Regions from separate parts of the Paraburkholderia sabiae genome, predicted to be linked through region 1. Evidence: predicted binding sites of a transcription regulator. Region 1 holds the regulator's gene; the other holds the start of a gene.

Region 1 (4,538 bases):
GCAACGCCTGCCGCTGCACCGGCTCCCGCGCAGCCGTCCGCACAAGCTGCGGCTCAACCCGCCGCGCCCGTACCCGCAGGACAGCAGGACGGCGAAGCGATCCGCCGCGCGGCGCTTGCCTATTTGCAGCAGCAGTCGGCGGGCTTGCCGGGCAAGGTCGACATCACCGTCGCGACGGTGTTTCCGCGCGGTCTCGCCGCGTGCACGACGCTCGAGCCGTTCCTGCCGACGGGCGCGCGCGTCTGGGGCCGCACGACGGTCGGCGTGCGCTGCGCGGGCGAGCGTCCGTGGACGCTGTATCTGCAGGCCAAGGTTTCGATTCACGCGACATATTTCCTCGCCGCGCGCGCGATTGCGCCGGGCGAGCTGCTGTCCGCCGCCGATCTCATCGCGCGCGACGGCGATCTGACGCTGCTGCCGCAAGCCGTGATCACCGATCCGGCGCAGGCGGTCGGCTCGGTCGCGTTGATGCGCGTGTCGGCGGGCTTGCCGCTGCGCCGCGACATGTTGAAGAGCGCCGAGGCCGTATCGATCGGCCAGAGCGTGAAAGTGGTTGCGCTGGGTCCGGGCTTCGCGATTTCGGCGGAAGGCAGCGCGATGAACAACGCGGCGCCGGGTCAGCCGGTGCGGGTGAAGACGGCGAACGGACAGATCATCCAGGGCATCGTGAAGGACGCCGGGACGGTCGAAATCCAGCTCTGACGCGGAGTTTCCAGCCGTTACAAGTTGAAAAACGTGTCGGATCGGTTGAGCTAAAGTTCGATGGGTGAATGCCGTTATTACATTCAAATCGCACAGGAAGCCAATCGTGAAAGTTGATTCCACTAACCATTCCGGCCTGCAGACGTTGAAAGACGGGCTGCAGCGCCCGCAGCAAAGTGACGCCGCCACGACGGGCGGCGCAGGCACGGCAACGTCGACGGGCGCGAGCACGTCGGGCGCCGCGAATGTCAATCTGTCGGGGCTGTCGTCGCAGTTGCACAGCCTCGCTAGCGCCGGTTCGTCGGATATCGATACGGCGCATGTCGAGTCGATCAAGCAGGCGATCAAGGACGGTACGTTGACGATCGACTCCGGCAAGATCGCCGATGGCGTGCTGGCAACGGCGCGCGACCTGCTGCAAAAGAAGAGCCAGTCCGGCAACTGATGACGCACCGATGAGCGGTGCGCAGGGTGCCGGGCGGTATTTGTGACAAATCCGGTTTGCGGTCGACGCAATCCGGTGCCTAGCGAGTTGCTTTGTGATGAAAGACGCCCTGCTTGCCACCGTCATCGACGAATATTCCGCTGTGGAGCTGTTTGCCTCCGTCCTCGCAGCCGAGGAGCGAGCACTGACCACGGTGCACCCCATCGACACGCTGCCGCCCATCGTCGAAAAGAAGATGGAGCTGGTGGACAAACTCTCCACGCTTGAAAAGGTGCGCGACACGCAGCTGGCGCAGCTTGGCTATCCTGCCGGATGGAAGGGCATGGAACTGGCCGTCGCCAACGATTCGCGTCTTGCGACGCAGTGGTCCTTGTTGCAGAAGGCTGTTGAGCGCGCCAAGCGGTTCAATACCACGAACGGTGCGCTGATTCGTACTCGGATGGAGTACAACCGGCGGGCGCTTGCTGCTCTTAATGTGGCCGTTGGGCCGGAGCGTGGTGCGCTTTATGGGCCCGATGGGCGGGTTCCTGCTTTTGGGGTTTGATTTTTAAGGGGCTTCGCCCCTTTGGATCCCCTTCTGTTCTCTACCGGACCGGTGCCTTTTGGTGCCGGTTTTGTTTTTTGGGTTTTCGGTTTTTGGTTTTTGCCTTTGCTTTTGCTGGCATCCGCGTTGACGTATCGGTTTGCTAGCGTTGCCCCTGTGCGGGGCGGCACCTACTTTTCTTTGCAGCGGCAAAGAAAAGTAGGCAAAAGAAAGCCGCTTTGAACCTCCAGTGCCTGCCAGGATAACGCTGCCGCGTGCCGCGGTTGAGCTATTGCGTAGCGACGCCAACACCCCGTAGAAAGCCCGCAGTCAACCGCGCACGGCGCGAAAACCCACACACAGTCTGGAGCACATACCGCCGCCATTGGACCGACGGCAGACGGACAAAAACAAGCCGACCGAATGTGCTCCAAGTGGATGTCATCTTTCCTGCCGCGCGCGCCCGACTGCGGGCTTTCTACGGAGTGTTGGCGTCGCTGCGCGACAGCTCAACTGCGGCATGGCCCAGCGCGAACCTGGCAGGCACCGGAGGTGTGAAGCCGCTTTCTTTGGTTACTTTCTTTGCGGCGGCAAAGAAAGTAACTGCCGCCCCGCACAGGGGCAACGCTAATAAACCAAAACGATAGAGCGGATGCCAGCGAAGGCGAAAGCGAAAGCAAAAGCAAAGGCAAAGGCAAAGGCAAAGGCACAAAAACAAAAAGAGCCGACCTAAAAAAAGATCAGCTCTTTCGAAGAAAAGAAGCAACAGCGAACGACCCGAGAAAGCCGCCCGCCGGGCAAAGAAAAAACCTTAGCTAGTCTCAGCCGAAGCCCAGGCCTGCTCGCGCAAGCGAGTCCTCAACCGAGCAACAGCCTGCGAATGCAACTGACAAACGCGAGACTCGCTCACTTCCATCACAGCTCCAATCTCACGCAGATTCAACCCGCGCTCATAGTAAAGCGACATGAGGAGCTTCTCCCGCTCGGGCAACCGGTCGATCGCCTCGACCAGCGCACCGCGCAGCGACTCATCCAGCAACGCCGACAGCGGATCCGAATGATCGACGCAATAACGGTCGAGGAACGGCTCGTCATCCGCCGAACGATCGAAGTCTTCGTAGTAAATCAGCTGGCTGCCGTGCAGATCCTGCAGCATCGACTGATACTCGTCGAGCGGCATCTTCAGATGCTCGGCAATCTCCGTCTCGCTCGCCGAACGGCCCAGCGACTGCTCGACCTGATGCACGGCGCTTTCGACCTCGCGCGACGTGCGGCGCAAGCTACGCGGCAGCCAGTCGTTGCTGCGCAGCTCGTCGAGCATCGCGCCGCGAATCCGCTGGCTCGCGTACGTCTCGAACTGCGCGCCCTGGTCTTCCTTGTAACGGCTCGCCGCGTCGAGCAGGCCAATCATGCCGGCCTGAATCAGATCGTCGAGATCGACGCTCGCCGGCATCTTGGCGACGAGCTGCAAACCGAGACGGCGCACCAGCGGTGCGTATTTCGTCAAAACGTCGGCTTGCGAAATTTTTCCTTGAGCGTTGTACATCGTGCTCCCCTTATCCTTGCCCTCAGGCGTGCTGCGCAGACGGTTGATCGGCGAATTGCGCCGTAGTTACGGTCGTCCGCGGCACGCCATGCGTCCGTGACGAAATCGCTGGCCGCATCGGCCAGTACTGCAGTTCGGCTGCGATATGACGGAAATCGCGCGCAGCAGGTGCCGATGGGAAAGCATCGACGACACAACGCGACAAATCCGTGGCTCGCGCCATCAAAGGATCGGCTGCAACGCAGCCGGCATCTTCCAGCGACACAGCGAGATAACGCCCCGCCACGCCCGCCAGATTTTCAAAAGCGGTGTGCGCATCGGCCACGCTCTGCACGTGGTTCACGAGCACACGAAACTGCGCAATCGCATGCGCGAAGTGCAAACGCTTCATGCACGCATACGCATCGGTGATCGCCTGCGCCGCGACGCGCGTCACGACCATCACGTCGTGGGACTGCATCGCCAGCGCGGACAGCGAGCCTTCGCGATCCACCTGCGCGTCGATCAGCACGACATCGGCCGGCCCGCTCAGCACCACGCCCATCTGTTCCGGCGTGCAGCTTTCGCGATTGCCGCGCGATGCTGCGAGCACCGCGAAGCCCAGCGCGTGACGGCCAGCCGCCTGATCGAGCGTCATCTCGCCGCGCATCACCGCGGCGAAATTGCCTGCGCCGCGCACGCCGCCCAGCATCGCGCTCACCGAGCGCTCGCCGAGCGACTCGTCGATCACGAGTACGTCCTTGCCCTGCTCCGCGAGCGCGGCGGCGAGATTCACCACCGTCGTCGTCACGCCCACGCCATGCGAGCCGCCAGCGACGGCCACGATCCGCGAGCCGGAGCGCGCCAGCAGGCGCCTCAGTCCTTCAGCCTGATCCAGCACGAACTTATCCAAAGCGAACCTCGTGCAGATCGGCGGTCGAACGGGCCGACAGGGCCGACAGCAGCGCCGGCACGTCCTCGTCCTGCGGGACGAACGGCGAGTTGTCGCGCGGAATGCAGAAGGCGCTCTTGATCAAAAATTTCTTCGTGGCGACGTACAGGTTCTCCGGCACCTTCTGTCCCGTCGATACGTAATGCACGGGCAGCTTGTAGCGGATCACCGTGTCGAGCACGCTGCCCAGATTGGTCGCTTCGTCGAGCTTGGTCAGGATGCAGCCGGCGAGCGGCTGCTGGTCCGGCGCGTTCTGATACGCCTGCACGACTTCGTTCAGCGTGTCGCCGTGGCTCGTCGCGTTCAGCAGCAGCAGGCGCTGCACGGGCTGACCGGCGCGACACAGCATCGAGATCTGGTCGGACACGAGGCGATCGCGCTGGCTCATGCC
Region 2 (4,538 bases), on a different replicon from region 1:
CTTTCTTATTTAAATTTAATTCCGTTTTATCGCGGCCTTCGATAAAAACAAATGGTCGCCCGGAGGGTCTCTTCATACAATTAATTTGAATGCGCCCGCCTACGCAGGCCGGCGCGGCGATAGGAGAAACAAAATCGCATTCCGGCAAATACGCGGAATGCATAGGGACTTCGGAGCTAAACATGGACCGTAGCAGCGAAGTGATCGAACAAATCCGCGAAATCAATCTGTCGTACATCATGCTTGCGCAACGAATGCTCCGCGAAGACAAGGCGGTCGGCATGTTCCGCCTGGGGCTGTCGTCGCAGGTGGCCGAGATTCTCTCCGGGCTGTCGCTCGCGCAGATCGTCAAGCTGGCCAGTTCCGAGCAGCTTCTGTGCTCTTTCCGTTTCAACGACCACGCGATCCTGGCGGCCTTGACGCACACCTCGAAGCACGCGGAAGTGGCCGCCACACATGCCGCTCTCCTGCTGGCCGGTCAGCCAGCGACGCAATTCGGTTGAACAGGGGCCTCCCATGTCGAAGAAAAGCCTCAGCGAAGACGCACAGGAAGTGTTCCGCGCGATTGCCCTGATCGAACTGGGCGCGCGCATGCAGGTGCTCGAAAGCGAACTGACGCTTTCACGCGACCGCATGATCCGTCTTTATCGCGAAGTGAAAGGCGTCTCGCCGCCCAAGGGCATGCTGCCGTTCTCAGCCGACTGGTACACGACGTGGCTCGCGAACATTCACGCTTCGCTGTTCTACAACACGTACCGTTTTCTGAGGGACGAAGCGCATTGCTCGCATCTGGACGCGCTGACGAAGGGCTACCGGCTGTATCTCGAACATTGTCATCACAACAAGACGGAAGCCGTGCTCGATCTGACGCGTGCGTGGACGCTGGTGCGCTTCTTCGACGCCGACATATTGCAACTGACCCCTTGTTGTCGGTGCAGCGGCAAATTCATCGGCCACAAGCACGACTTGCAGCACAACGTCGTGTGCGATGCGTGTCAGCCGCCGTCGCGCGCCGGCAAGACGAAGAAGGCCGCGGCCGCGAAACGCGACGCGCAGCCGCAGATCGTCGAGGTGCGCCATGCTGCCAACGACGTCGAAGAATCGATCGAGATCGTCGCAGCCGTCGAGAGCATCGCGCCCGGCGTTTTCGCAGAAGCGGTGCTGGCAGCCTGACCGTCGATCACGTCGCTTTTTGTGCGTTGAGGGCCGCTGTGTGCGGTTCCTCACACTTTGTTTCAAATTGTTGCATCTTGCTGAGAGGCCCGCCCAGCAAGGATCTGAAGGCTGCGGCGGGAGCGGGGACCGATCGCAGCCCCTGCTTCATGGTGAAGATTTCAAACCGAAGACCGTTAAAGGACTCAACAGTCGAGGAACACACACCATGAAGATCGATTCCAGCAATAGCACGTCCGCGATTCTCCGGCCCGCAACGGTCCGCGCCACCAACGACGCCGAATCCCAGGCGACAGCCGGCGCGGTGGAAAAAGTCAGCGCCGGCAACGCGAGCAGTTCGACGGTGAGCCTGTCGATGCTGCACGCGTCGGATAGCGCCGACATCGATACCGCGAAAGTCGAATCGATCAAGGCAGCGCTTCGTGACGGCAGCTACAGCATCGACTCGGGCAAGATCGCCGACGGTATGCTCAGCAACGCGCGCGACCTGCTGCAAACGCGAGTCGCTTGATCCGCGGTTGAAGGCGGCGACATGTGCCACCGCCGCGTCCCGCTTCAGAACCGGTGACGAAGCCCCAACGTCACAGACGTGCTGTCGTCATGGCCCGCATACGGGTCGTTGAACGCGCTGCTCACCGTGCTGTACGCGCCGACAAGATAGACATCGGTGCGCTTCGACAGCAGATAATCGCCCGTCAGGAACGCCGACAGCTTGTTGCCGCCTTCGCCATTCGCATTGACGTGTCGGGCGAGATCGTAAATGGCGGCAGCCTTGAATTGCACAGCGGGCGTCGCCTGCCACGTCGTGCCTAACTGGAACACGTGATCGGTACGCGCCTGAGTGCTGCTGCCGATATTGGTGTTGCCGGGGTTCGTGTACAGCTGCGCATAGGTGCCGTACGTCGGCGAGAAGTCCTGTCCGCTCGTCGGCGTAAAACGGCCATCGCGCCGCGTGTACAGGTAATAGGCGTTCACGGTCACAGGACCGATCACATAGAACGCGCCCGTGCCGAGGTTCGACTGCTTGTTCCCCGCGATATCCCTCGCTTGTTGCGCGGTGAAGCCCGCGGAAAATATGTCGCCCTGATAGTTCACGCCAACCGAATACGTCGAGCCGTCCGTCACGCTGCCCGCCTGTCCGCCGAACGAATACGCTGCCGCGAACTTCCACTTGTTCACGTTCAACGTGTACTTCGCGGTGTTGTCGAGCCGCGAGCCCGCATACTGCTGAACCCAGACATCGGAGGCCGCCGAGTTGGCCCAGCCGATCGTGTCATAAGGCAACAGCGTTTCGAACGGCAAGCTGTACTGCCGACCGAGCGTCACCTGTCCGTAGTTCCCCTTGATACCGACATACGCCTGCCGTCCGAACAAACGGCTGCCTTGCAGTGAAACGCCCGTCGTCGGATTGAAGCCCGACTCGATGCGGAAGATCGCCGACGTGCCGCCGCCCAGGTCTTCCGTTCCGAACACACCCCAGCGTGAGCCGTTAAAAAACCCCGGGCCGAGCGCAACCGAACTTCCGCTCGACGTCGCGCGTCCATTCGCGGCCGTCGATCCGACCTGATGCGTTTGCCAGGACAGGGCGGTGTCGATCAGGCCGTAAAGCGTCACGCTGCTTTGCGCGTGAGCCGCACAGGAAAAGAGGAGTGCAGCCGCAGGCACGCACACGTATTTCATCGTTCGAGTCTCCTTTGTTGTGATTAGACATCCGAAATAATTACCGAACGCAGAAACGGCGCTCAATAGTGAAAGCCTGGATTCGTTACGGGAAAATCAGCCGGTCAGGCGACCGACGGCAGTCCGGTATTCGTCGACGATGCGCGCCACCACGTCCGCCGCAGCAGGCAGATCGTCGATGAGACCGGCCGATTGCCCCAGCTCGACCTTGCCGCGCTCGATGTCGCCGTCGAGCGCGGCCTGCTTGAGCGTGCTGCTCATGAAGAGCGCGTTGTAGGCGACGTCGTCGGGTTCGTGCGCGTCGGCGTGAAGCACGTCGTCGGCGAAGCGGTTCTTCGTCATGCGCACGGGCAGCTTGCGTACGCCGACGAGCACCGTGCCGTCGATCTCCGTTTGCAACACCGCGCGCTTGTAGTTGTCGTGGACGCCCGCTTCGCGCGTGGCGATGAAGCGCGTACCGAGTTGCACCGCGTCGGCGCCGAGCGCGAGCAGGGCGGCGACGCCGAAGCCGTCGGCGACACCGCCGCCCGCTGCGATCGGCATCGAAGGAAACGCCTGCACCGCGCGGCGCACGGCGACCAGCGTGCTCACGCCGTTGGCAGGCGGATGCCCGCCCGCTTCCGCGCCCACGACGACGAGCGCATCGACTCCGGCCGCCGCCGCCTTGCCCGCATGTTCGAGCGTGGAAACCACATGGATCCAGCGCGTGCCGATGCCCTGAAAGCGCGCGAGATGCGCTTTCGGTCCGCCTTGCGACGCGAAGATGACGGGCACGCGCTCTTCCTCGATCACGTCGAGAAAGCGTTCGGCTTCAGGGCGATAGAGCGGCAGATTCACGCCGAACGGTTTGCCGTTCACCGCCGCCTTGACCTCGCGCACGGCATCGCGGAACGCGTCGAGATACATCGGGCCCGCAGCGATCACGCCGAGGCCGCCTGCATTGCTGACGGCGGCGGGCAGCGCCGCGTTGGACGACGCCCAGCTCATCCCGGCCTGAATGATTGGATACTCGATATTCAGCATCCGGGTGAGTCGAGTCGACATCATCGTCATTGTCTTTCCTGCCTGTTCCTGTGTGGCGCGCGTGAAGCGCAGAGGGTTCGTTGTATTCGAGCGATTCAGCTGGTCTTGTCGACCGCGAGCAGGCGTGCCGGAATGCCGATCAGCAATCCGATGCCGCCCAGCAGAATCACGCATCCCGCGAGCTGGATGCCGAGCGTCAGACTGCCCCATACCGACTTCACGTAGCCGATCATGCTCGGTCCCACGAGTCCGCCGAGCGAGCCGATGCTGCTCACGAGCGCGATGCCCGCCGCTGCGCTGGACGACGCGAGATAGGTCGATGGAATGGTCCAGAACACCGACAGACTGGACAGATGCCCGGACGTCGCGATCGCGAGCAACGCGACGGCAAGCGCTAGGTCGCCGCGCGCGAACGGCAGTGCGATCAGACTCGCGGCGGCGAGCATCAGCGGAATGGCGGCGTGCCAGCGGCGTTCCCGCGTGCGGTCCGAATGCCGGCTCACGATGACCATCATCACGATGCCCGCGATGGGCGGAATCGCCGCATACAGGCCGACGCGAAACGGATCGTGCACACCGCTCGACTGGATGACCATCGGTGCGAAGAACGCGATGGTGCTGGCGAGGATGTACGCGCAGAACGACACCATGCCTGCGACGAA

What was found. The regulator FliA, encoded in region 1, starts transcription of late flagellar genes. The targets are predictions, from matches to a motif close to CTAAAGTTTNNNNNNNNNNNGCCGNTA.
Region 2: the regulator FliA is predicted to act here: its motif matches at 1,326-1,352, upstream of flgM (flagellar biosynthesis anti-sigma factor FlgM).

The regions. Positions count from the first base shown of each region.
Region 1 covers NZ_CP125295.1:6,412,037-6,416,574, forward strand. The annotation lists gene flgA (flagellar basal body P-ring formation chaperone FlgA) at 1-702, shown strand, start outside; gene flgM (flagellar biosynthesis anti-sigma factor FlgM) at 809-1,147, shown strand; gene QEN71_RS28935 (flagella synthesis protein FlgN) at 1,245-1,691, shown strand; gene QEN71_RS28940 (RNA polymerase sigma factor FliA) at 2,482-3,216, opposite strand; gene QEN71_RS28945 (MinD/ParA family ATP-binding protein) at 3,239-4,108, opposite strand; gene flhF (flagellar biosynthesis protein FlhF) at 4,101-4,538, opposite strand, start outside.
Region 2 covers NZ_CP125296.1:184,389-188,926, forward strand. The annotation lists gene flhD (flagellar transcriptional regulator FlhD) at 183-503, shown strand; gene flhC (flagellar transcriptional regulator FlhC) at 517-1,173, shown strand; gene flgM (flagellar biosynthesis anti-sigma factor FlgM) at 1,382-1,684, shown strand; gene QEN71_RS30520 (porin) at 1,729-2,853, opposite strand; gene QEN71_RS30525 (NAD(P)H-dependent flavin oxidoreductase) at 2,950-3,900, opposite strand; gene QEN71_RS30530 (MFS transporter) at 3,972-4,538, opposite strand, start outside.